2 regions of the uncultured Bacillus sp. genome follow, and region 2 is predicted to be linked to the other one. Evidence: a T-box and tRNA genes for the amino acid it is inferred to sense, from the RefSeq annotation. Region 2 holds a T-box; the other holds one or more tRNA genes.
What was found. A T-box is a leader RNA that pairs with one kind of tRNA and senses whether it is charged. The one in region 2 lies ahead of tyrS (tyrosine--tRNA ligase), so its partner is inferred to be a tRNA-Tyr.
Positions count from the first base shown of each region.

Region 1 (4,412 bases), on a different contig from region 2:
ACGGCGGCTGCGACTTTCAAATCTTCGTTGTTGATCATTTTGAGGATGCCGAGTGTGTTTGCTTTGTGGATTTCAGCTGTTTGGCTATTGCGTGATTCCGTTGTAAGACGGTGAAGGTTTAATGGTTTTGACATGAGGAGGCCCCCTGTTTAAAAATAATGTATCTCAATATTCAGTATATTCATTTCTGTTATGATATTTCAACTATGTTTTGAAATTTTTGAAATTCTATTTCACTCAAGACTATAAGAAGTAATGAAGGATCAGCTGCTCTCCAAGCGGTCCGATTCTTCGCCGTCCTTTATCAAGAAACCCGCTTTTCATATAAAGGTGCTTTGCACGTGTGTTCAGATGATTGACGGCCAAAATAATTTCATCACACCATGGGAAATAACCGCTCACAAAAGAGGGAAGCTGAAGCATTGCTTTTTTTGCATAGCCTTTTCCGTGATGCACTGCGTGTAACGACAGAGAGCTGAGCAGTAAAGCAAATGGATTGTTAGAATATGGAGCAAGCGTTTCTTTTGATGTATGTAAAATGAAAAAACCGACTGGCAAATCGTCTTTTAAGATGACTACCGGATACCGGTCCCGTATGCTCAGGGCCTGAGTCAGCACCTCTTTCGGGAGTGAGGTAAATCGTTTGTCATCGTTTTTTAGCGTAAATGATTGGAGCTCCGGCAAATGTTCAGGCTTATAGAAGGATAAAGAAATGTCTTGAGTCATGTGATGCCCTCCTTACAATATGTCGTCTAACTGGTTTTCCGAAATGACATGGTAGCCTGCTTGTTTTAACAATGCGGCGGTCACTCCGCTGCCGGGGATTTTTTGGCCGGAGAATGTACCGTTATAGATAAAACCGCTTCCGCACGACGGACTGTTTTCTTTTAATATGACGGTAGAGGCATTGATTTCTTTTGCGTAAGCTAATGTTTTAGCAGCGCCTTCCATATATAATTCTGTTACATCTTCTCCTGAAACTGTCACGATTTTAGCGGTTCCATTGAGAACATCCTCGCCGGTGCCTCCGATGATTTCTGCAGGTTCACGGGGAGTTGAGAAGCCGCCGAGAAGCTCAGGACAAGCCATGACTGCTTCATTTTCATCGATGAGTTTTCTGATTTTCTCCGATGCGGCGTGAGAGCCGTTATATCTGCATTCAATGCCGCCAAGGCAAGAGCTGACTAGTATCATATTGGTTTCTCCTCTCTTGGTTTGCTTGTTTCTATCATAAAAGAAATGATAAATGTTGGGAGGCTTTTTCAGTTAAAAAAGGAGTTAAAAAGTTTGAAAATAAAAAATTTAATTTTTCTCTTTACAAAGGGGGTGTAACCTGTATATAATAACTTTTGTCAGCTCGACGAGAACACAAACGGCCCGTTGGTCAAGCGGTTAAGACACCGCCCTTTCACGGCGGTAACACGGGTTCGAATCCCGTACGGGTCACCATTTGGAGGATTAGCTCAGCTGGGAGAGCATCTGCCTTACAAGCAGAGGGTCGGCGGTTCGAGCCCGTCATCCTCCACCATTTTGCCGGTGTAGCTCAATTGGTAGAGCAACTGACTTGTAATCAGTAGGTTGGGGGTTCAAGTCCTCTTGCCGGCACTCTTTTCTTAACATTAATATGGAGGGGTAGCGAAGTGGCTAAACGCGGCGGACTGTAAATCCGCTCCCTCAGGGTTCGGCAGTTCGAATCTGCCCCCCTCCACCATTATTATTGGGCTATAGCCAAGCGGTAAGGCAACGGACTTTGACTCCGTCATGCGTTGGTTCGAATCCAGCTAGCCCAGTCACAGACACCTTTGACCAAAAGGTGTCTTTTTTTCTTTTTAAAATCGTTCCAACTTCTAACTGTTCAGTCTGTATAATAATTTTAAAAATATGTTAAGGTAGTTTATTCACGAATTACCATCTACACCCTGCCAAAAATTTGATAAACTTATTTTATAAAAAAATTGAAACCTTTTGAAACGAAGCTCGTATACATACAGACCGGTGAAGGCAGAGGTTAGATAAATATGGAAATGATGATTAAAAAGAGAATTAAACAAGTCAAAAAAGGCGACCAAGATGCATTTGCGGACATCGTAGATATTTACAAGGATAAAATTTATCAGCTTTGCTACCGTATGCTTGGTAATGTGCATGAGGCAGAGGATATTGCACAGGAGGCTTTCATCAGAGCGTACGTTAATATCGACAGTTTTGATATTAACCGGAAATTTTCAACTTGGCTTTATCGAATCGCGACCAATTTGACTATTGACCGCATTCGCAAAAAGAAGCCGGATTATTACCTCGATGCTGAGGTGGCTGGTACGGAAGGCTTGACCATGTATTCACAAATCGCCGCAGATGGGGTTTTGCCTGAAGATGCAGTTGTGTCGCTGGAGCTCTCAAACACGATTCAGCAGAAAATTTTAAAGCTTCCTGACAAATACAGAACAGTTATCGTATTAAAGTATATTGACGAACTCTCATTAATTGAAATCGGCGAGATTCTGAACATTCCTGTAGGAACTGTGAAAACGCGGATTCACAGAGGCAGAGAGGCTCTCAGAAAACAATTAAGGGATCTTTAAGTGGGGTGATGAAATGAGCTGTCCTGAACAAATTGTGCAGCTTATGCATATGCATCTTGATGGAGATATCCTTCCAAAAGATGAACACGTATTAAATGAACATCTGGAGACATGCGAGAAATGCAGAAAGCATTTTTATGAGATGGAAAAATCTATAGCGCTCGTCCGGAGCACATCGCATGTCGAAGCCCCCGCGGATTTTACCGCTAATGTCATGGCAAAATTGCCTAAGGAGAAGAAAAGAGCTTCTGTGAAAAGATGGTTCAGAACCCATCCCGTTATCGCAGCTGCTGCGGTATTTATCATTTTGATGGGCGGAGGTTTTTTTAACAGCTGGCATAATGACCAAAATTTCAGTGTGTCCAAGCAGCCGAATCTTGTGGTGCATAACCACACTGTGACCGTGCCGGAAGGTGAGACGGTCAAAGGTGATGTTACAGTCAAAAACGGCAAGCTGATTATTAAAGGCAAAATAGACGGGGATGTAACTGTTGTAAACGGCGAAAAGTATATGGCCTCTGCTGGACAAGTCACCGGTCAGATTGAAGAAATCAATCAATTATTCGATTGGACATGGTACAAGATGAAGTCTGCGGGGAAAAGTGTAGTCAATGCATTAAATCCGAAAGGAAAAGAGTAAAGCGCGTAATCGCTTTGCTCTTTTTTTATGGGCTGAGAGGGCTGGCACATTTCACTTGCCAAATCGAAATGTGGTATAATGGGCTCGCTATGTAAAGTACATATGCGTAACACGTAAAACACAAAATGCGAAATACGAAATGACTGAAATCTTGGAGGACGAGGAAATGGCTTTTGAGGATATCCCTTTTTTGCAGTACCTCGGCAATGCCGTTGATATTCTCCTTGTTTGGTATGTGATATATAAATTGATTATGGTGATACGCGGCACGAAAGCGGTTCAGCTGTTAAAAGGAATTGTCGTGATCGTGCTTGTCCGTATGGCCAGCCAATATTTGGGCCTCAGCACGCTTCAATGGCTGATGGACCAAGCGATAACATGGGGATTTTTAGCAATTATTATTATTTTTCAGCCTGAGCTGAGAAGAGCGCTTGAACAGCTTGGCCGCGGCCGCTTTTTTTCAAGGAGCGGCACGCCTGTGGAGGAAGCGCAGCAGAAAACAATTGAGGCCATCACAAAAGCAATCAATTATATGGCGAAACGCCGTATAGGCGCCCTGCTGACCATTGAGCGGGATACCGGAATGGGAGATTATATCGAGACCGGCATACCTTTAAATGCCAAAGTCAGCTCTGAGCTGCTGATCAATATTTTTATTCCAAACACTCCGCTTCATGATGGTGCAGTGATTATGAAGAATAATGAAATTGCCGCTGCCGCCTGTTATCTGCCGCTTTCAGAAAGCCCGTTTATTTCAAAAGAACTGGGCACGCGGCATAGAGCGGCTGTCGGCATCAGTGAAGTAACAGACAGTTTGACGATTATTGTGTCTGAAGAGACCGGCGGCGTCAGTGTGGCGAAGAACGGAGACCTTCACAGAGAGCTGACGGAAGAAGCGCTGAAAGAAATGCTTGAAGCCGAGTTTAAGAAAAACACCAGAGACACTTCTTCTAACCGCTGGTATTGGAGGGGCAAGAAAAATGGATAAATTCTTAAACAACCGCTGGGCTGTGAAAATTATTGCTCTGCTTTTCGCGCTCTTGCTTTATGTGGCGGTTAACAGCAATCAAGCACCGACTCCGAAAAAACCGGGTGAATCTTTCTTTCCGACATCAACAACTGATGAAGCAACACTGACCGATATCCCGGTCAAAGCGTATTATGATGATGAAAATTACGTCGTGACAGGT
Region 1 is NZ_CATYRA010000012.1:16,848-21,259, forward strand. It holds gene murQ (N-acetylmuramic acid 6-phosphate etherase) at 1-134, opposite strand, end outside; gene Q5C82_RS17300 (GNAT family N-acetyltransferase) at 244-726, opposite strand; gene Q5C82_RS17305 (DUF523 domain-containing protein) at 739-1,194, opposite strand; tRNA gene Q5C82_RS17310 (tRNA-Glu) at 1,375-1,449, shown strand; tRNA gene Q5C82_RS17315 (tRNA-Val) at 1,453-1,528, shown strand; tRNA gene Q5C82_RS17320 (tRNA-Thr) at 1,533-1,605, shown strand; tRNA gene Q5C82_RS17325 (tRNA-Tyr) at 1,627-1,711, shown strand; tRNA gene Q5C82_RS17330 (tRNA-Gln) at 1,719-1,790, shown strand; gene sigW (RNA polymerase sigma factor SigW) at 2,019-2,582, shown strand; gene rsiW (anti-sigma-W factor RsiW) at 2,596-3,222, shown strand; gene cdaA (diadenylate cyclase CdaA) at 3,389-4,210, shown strand; gene cdaR (CdaA regulatory protein CdaR) at 4,203-4,412, shown strand, end outside.
Region 1: it encodes a tRNA-Tyr, which carries the amino acid that the T-box ahead of tyrS (tyrosine--tRNA ligase) is inferred to sense. The anticodon was not compared.

Region 2 (4,412 bases):
ATGCTCTCATCCTTAATTAAGTCAGGAATCGAAATGCGGTAATACGCCGCTTTTGTAATATGGCTGCTCTCTACCGCATGTTCATACATATTAGTATCTACTTCTAAAAACTCAATCGGCACACCGAACTTCAATGTCGTTTCTTCCAGCCTTTTTTTGTTATCAGGCTCGATTCCCCCATCAATTACATATAGCTTTACTTCTCTATTCTGGTCCATATTTGTCAATAAAGAAACGAACATTCCACCTAAATGACGAGCATAATTATCATCTGCACATGACACGATATGCATAATTTCATCTTTCTTCAATGGTATTCATCTCCCTTTGTGTTGTACAAGTTACATTCCCGATTTCAGAAAATTAAACACTATTCTTCAATATTTTTTTAGACAGAATGTGCTATACAACAAAAAAGGTGTCATTTTTTGAACATGCGATACAGCCAATAAAGGATGTAAAAGCTGGCGATCGTTATGGCTTCAGCCGAAGCGATGTACCACGGCCAAGGCCCGAGAACATCCAAAAGAGAAGAGCCGCCCGGTTTTTTCGTCAAATACATATAATTCGCGCCAAGCCACCGATCAAGCAGATAAATGCAGACTCCGTACACATTGACAATCAGGACAGTCCCCCATAAAGAACGCTGTCTGAGTCTGTACGTCCCAATTACCGCCATCAGCAGACAGGACAGAAGCACGGATCCGTGAGAAATAAAAAAGAGGATATATCGGATATGCGGAAATGAAAACATACCGAGATCAGGAGTGGCAAGCGCCTGAATCGAACTGCCAATGCCGACAAAATATAAAAATACAAACAGCTTCCTGCTTTTGGTCACCAGCATGATGGCCGACAAATACACCGACAGATCACTAAGCTGGAGAGGCAACGAAGTGCGCACCGACCACCTTCCCGTGGCGATCATCCATATTTGATAACCGATTTGCGAACCAAGCAACAGAAACACAAACAAATAACGCAAAAACTGGCTGGCCTTAGGCCGCTTGACCGCCTTACGAAACAAAAACAACAGAATGGCCAAAAGAGCGATGATTGCTAACGTCACCACATGCTCTGCAGAAAAAAGGTGAAACGGATCATGTTTATAGACGGATTGAACATATTTTTGCAAGATGGCACCCCCGTTTGCGGGTTTTTGTTTATTTTGGCGTAGTTTGGGCCTTTTTTATTCAACCGATATATAGGCTTGAAGTTTATATCAGACTTTGTTAGAATTCATTTCATAGCTAATGATTCTGATAATTTAAGGCAGGCCTAAAAAATGGAACGTTCCTATCAACATCAGCAGCTTCGGAAAGAAGAATACGACACACTTTCTAAGCTTAAACAAATGCCCGTCGAATCACTCAACCTGGAAGCCATATCGATTGCGACGAATCTGTATCGGTCAGCGCAAAAGCTCCGTGTCAAAATGGAGACTGAGGTGCTTTCTTCCTATAACCTTTCTTGGACGGCTTTCTCCATCCTTTATGATTTATGGGTATGGGGAGCGCTCGAAACGAGAAAAATCGCTGAACTGTCAGGCATTTCAACAGCCACAGCAAGCAACGTGATCAAAACGCTCGAAAAAAAGAGTTTTTGCCGTAAAAGCATCGACACAAGAGATCGACGACTCGTGTTTGTCTCCATCACCGATTCCGGCAAACAGGCGATAGAAGAGCTTTATCCGGAGTTTCACAAAGGGGAAACAGCACTCATTGCAGGTTTGACGAAAGACGAACAGAAAACATTAACAGAGCTGCTTAGAAAGGTAGCTGACAATCTTCATACAACATAAGCTTTGACGGGAATCCAGTAGCGATTTGTCTCCCTGTTTCAGAGAGCCGGCGGAAGGTGCGAGCCGGCACACAGGCAAACGTGAATTACCTCCCCGAGCTTTCTTTGTGAACCTTAGTAGCAGAGAACGGGAAACCGTTATTCGAACGAGCGGAAGACAAAGTCTTCAACCAGGGTGGTACCGCGTGCATTGAGCCACGTCCCTTATCGGGATTGGCTCTTTTTTGTGTTTTTAAAAAAGGAGGAAGAATGATGAAAACATTTGAACAGCTCACAGCAGCACAGCAAAAAGAAGTAGAAAGACAGCTTCAGTTGTACATGACAGGCGCCCATGAGGTCATACCGCCGGAGGAATTAAGGGCGAAGCTCGTTAAATCAATTTCCACAGGCACACCGCTAAAAATTAAGCTCGGATTAGATCCGTCTGCACCGGATGTACATTTGGGCCATACGGTTGTGTTAAACAAGCTTCGCCAATTTCAGGAAAATGGACACATTGTCCAACTGTTAATTGGGGATTTCACAGGAAAAATCGGTGATCCGACCGGAAAGTCAGCAGCCAGAAAGCAGCTGACTGATGAAGAAGTTCAGCACAACGCCAAAACATACTTTCAACAATTCGGAAAAGTGCTTGATCAAGAAAAAGTCGAGCTTCACTACAACTCGAAATGGCTGAAGACATTGAATCTAGAGGATGTCATTGACTTGGCAGGCAAAATAACTGTAGCCCGCCTCATGGAACGCGACGATTTTGAAGAACGCATCGCCATGCAAAAGCCGATTTCGCTCCATGAATTCTTTTACCCGCTGATGCAGGGATACGACTCCGTCGTTCTTGAAAGCGATATTGAATTAGGCGGAACAGACCAGCATTTCAATGTACTGATGGGCCGGCATTTCCAAGAACGATACAACAAAGAAAAACAAGTCGTCATCCTTATGCCGCTCTTGGAGGGCTTAGACGGTGTTGAGAAAATGTCGAAATCGAAACACAACTACATCGGCATTGACGAACATCCAAACGACATGTACGGGAAAACGATGTCACTGCCCGACAGCTTGATGAAAAAATATATCCATTTGGCAACTGACTTAGAGCTTGAAGAGAAAAAACAGCTCGTGAAAGACTTAGAAACCGGCGCCGTTCATCCAAGGGATGCCAAAATGCTTTTAGCCAAAACGATCGTCCGAATGTATCACGGAGCGGAAGCCGCTGAAACTGCTGAACACTCCTTTAAAACAGTTTTTCAGGAAAACAGCCTGCCAGAGGATATTCCGGCTGTAAACTGGAAAGGCGAGAAAAAGATGGCGATTATTGATATGCTCGTCAAGCTAGAGCTCCTCTCTTCGAAGAGCGAGGCGCGCCGCATGATTCAAAACGGAGGTGTCCGAATTAACGGAGAGAAAATAACAGATATCCACGCTGATGCAGTGATAAAGGAGAATATGATCATCCAAGTCGGCAAACGCAAGTTTTTAAAACTCCAATAATTGATTTCCTTACGCTTATGAAAACCCTCTTTCATAAGCGTTTTTTTTGCAGGTATAAAGCACTGTCTTTTCAAAAATGCTCTTCATTTTGCAGGAAATTCCCTTAGCATCCCGAAATATTCCCCATCCATACATTAGGGGAGGTTTATTTCTGATGAAAAAGCTTTTGACTGTAATGACGATGGCCGTTTTAACTGCTGGCACAATTCTCATGCCGGCACAGAGTGTTACCCCTGCCGCCCGTGCTGTTCAAATATCAGATAGCGAGCGAGAGCTCCCGTTCAAAGCAAAGCGTGCATACTCTACCATTTCTGAGCTTAGTGAAACAATCGGCCCCAGAATAGCCGGAACTGCCGCTGAAAAAAAGAGTGCCCTGTTCATCGCTTCATCCTTGAGAAAATTAAAGCTTGATGTGAAGGTTCAACGTTTCGGAATCCCTGACCGGCTTGAGGGAACGCTGTCTTCAGCAGGACGCGATATTCTTCTCCGGGCGGCATCCGGCTCTGCCCCGACCGAAGAACAAGGGCTGACAGCTCCGCTTTACAATGCCGGATTGGGCTATCCAGAGGACTTCACCACTGACGTTAAGGGCAAAATTGCTTTGATTTCCAGAGGAGATCTTACATTTTACGAGAAAGCCAAAAATGCCGAAACGGCCGGTGCCAAGGCTGTGATCATTTATAACAACAAAGAAAGCCTCGTGCCTGTGACGCCAAACCTGTCGGGAAATAAAGTCGGCATTCCTGTCGTCGGAATTAAGAAAGAAGACGGTGAAACCCTTAATCAGCAAAAAGAAGCAACTTTAAAACTAAACGCAATCACTAACCAAACCTCTCAGAACATCATCGGAATCAAAAAACCAAAGAACATCAAACATCCAGACATTGTGTACGTGACGGCCCATTACGACAGTGTTCCTTTTTCGCCCGGAGCAAATGACAACGGCTCAGGAACCTCTGTTATGCTGGAGATGGCACGTGTCTTAAAAAACATTCCTTCTGACAAAGAAATCCGCTTTATCGCTTTCGGCGCTGAAGAGCTCGGCCTGCTCGGCTCCTCTCATTATGTAGATCACCTATCGGAAAAAGAGCTGAAACGAAGTGAAGTGAACTTTAACTTAG
Region 2 is NZ_CATYRA010000001.1:485,169-489,580, forward strand. It holds gene Q5C82_RS02400 (glycosyltransferase family 8 protein) at 1-311, opposite strand, end outside; gene Q5C82_RS02405 (TIGR02206 family membrane protein) at 422-1,135, opposite strand; gene ywaE (tyrZ transcriptional regulator YwaE) at 1,286-1,801, shown strand; T-box leader at 1,796-2,008, shown strand; gene tyrS (tyrosine--tRNA ligase) at 2,050-3,291, shown strand; gene Q5C82_RS02420 (M28 family metallopeptidase) at 3,446-4,412, shown strand, end outside.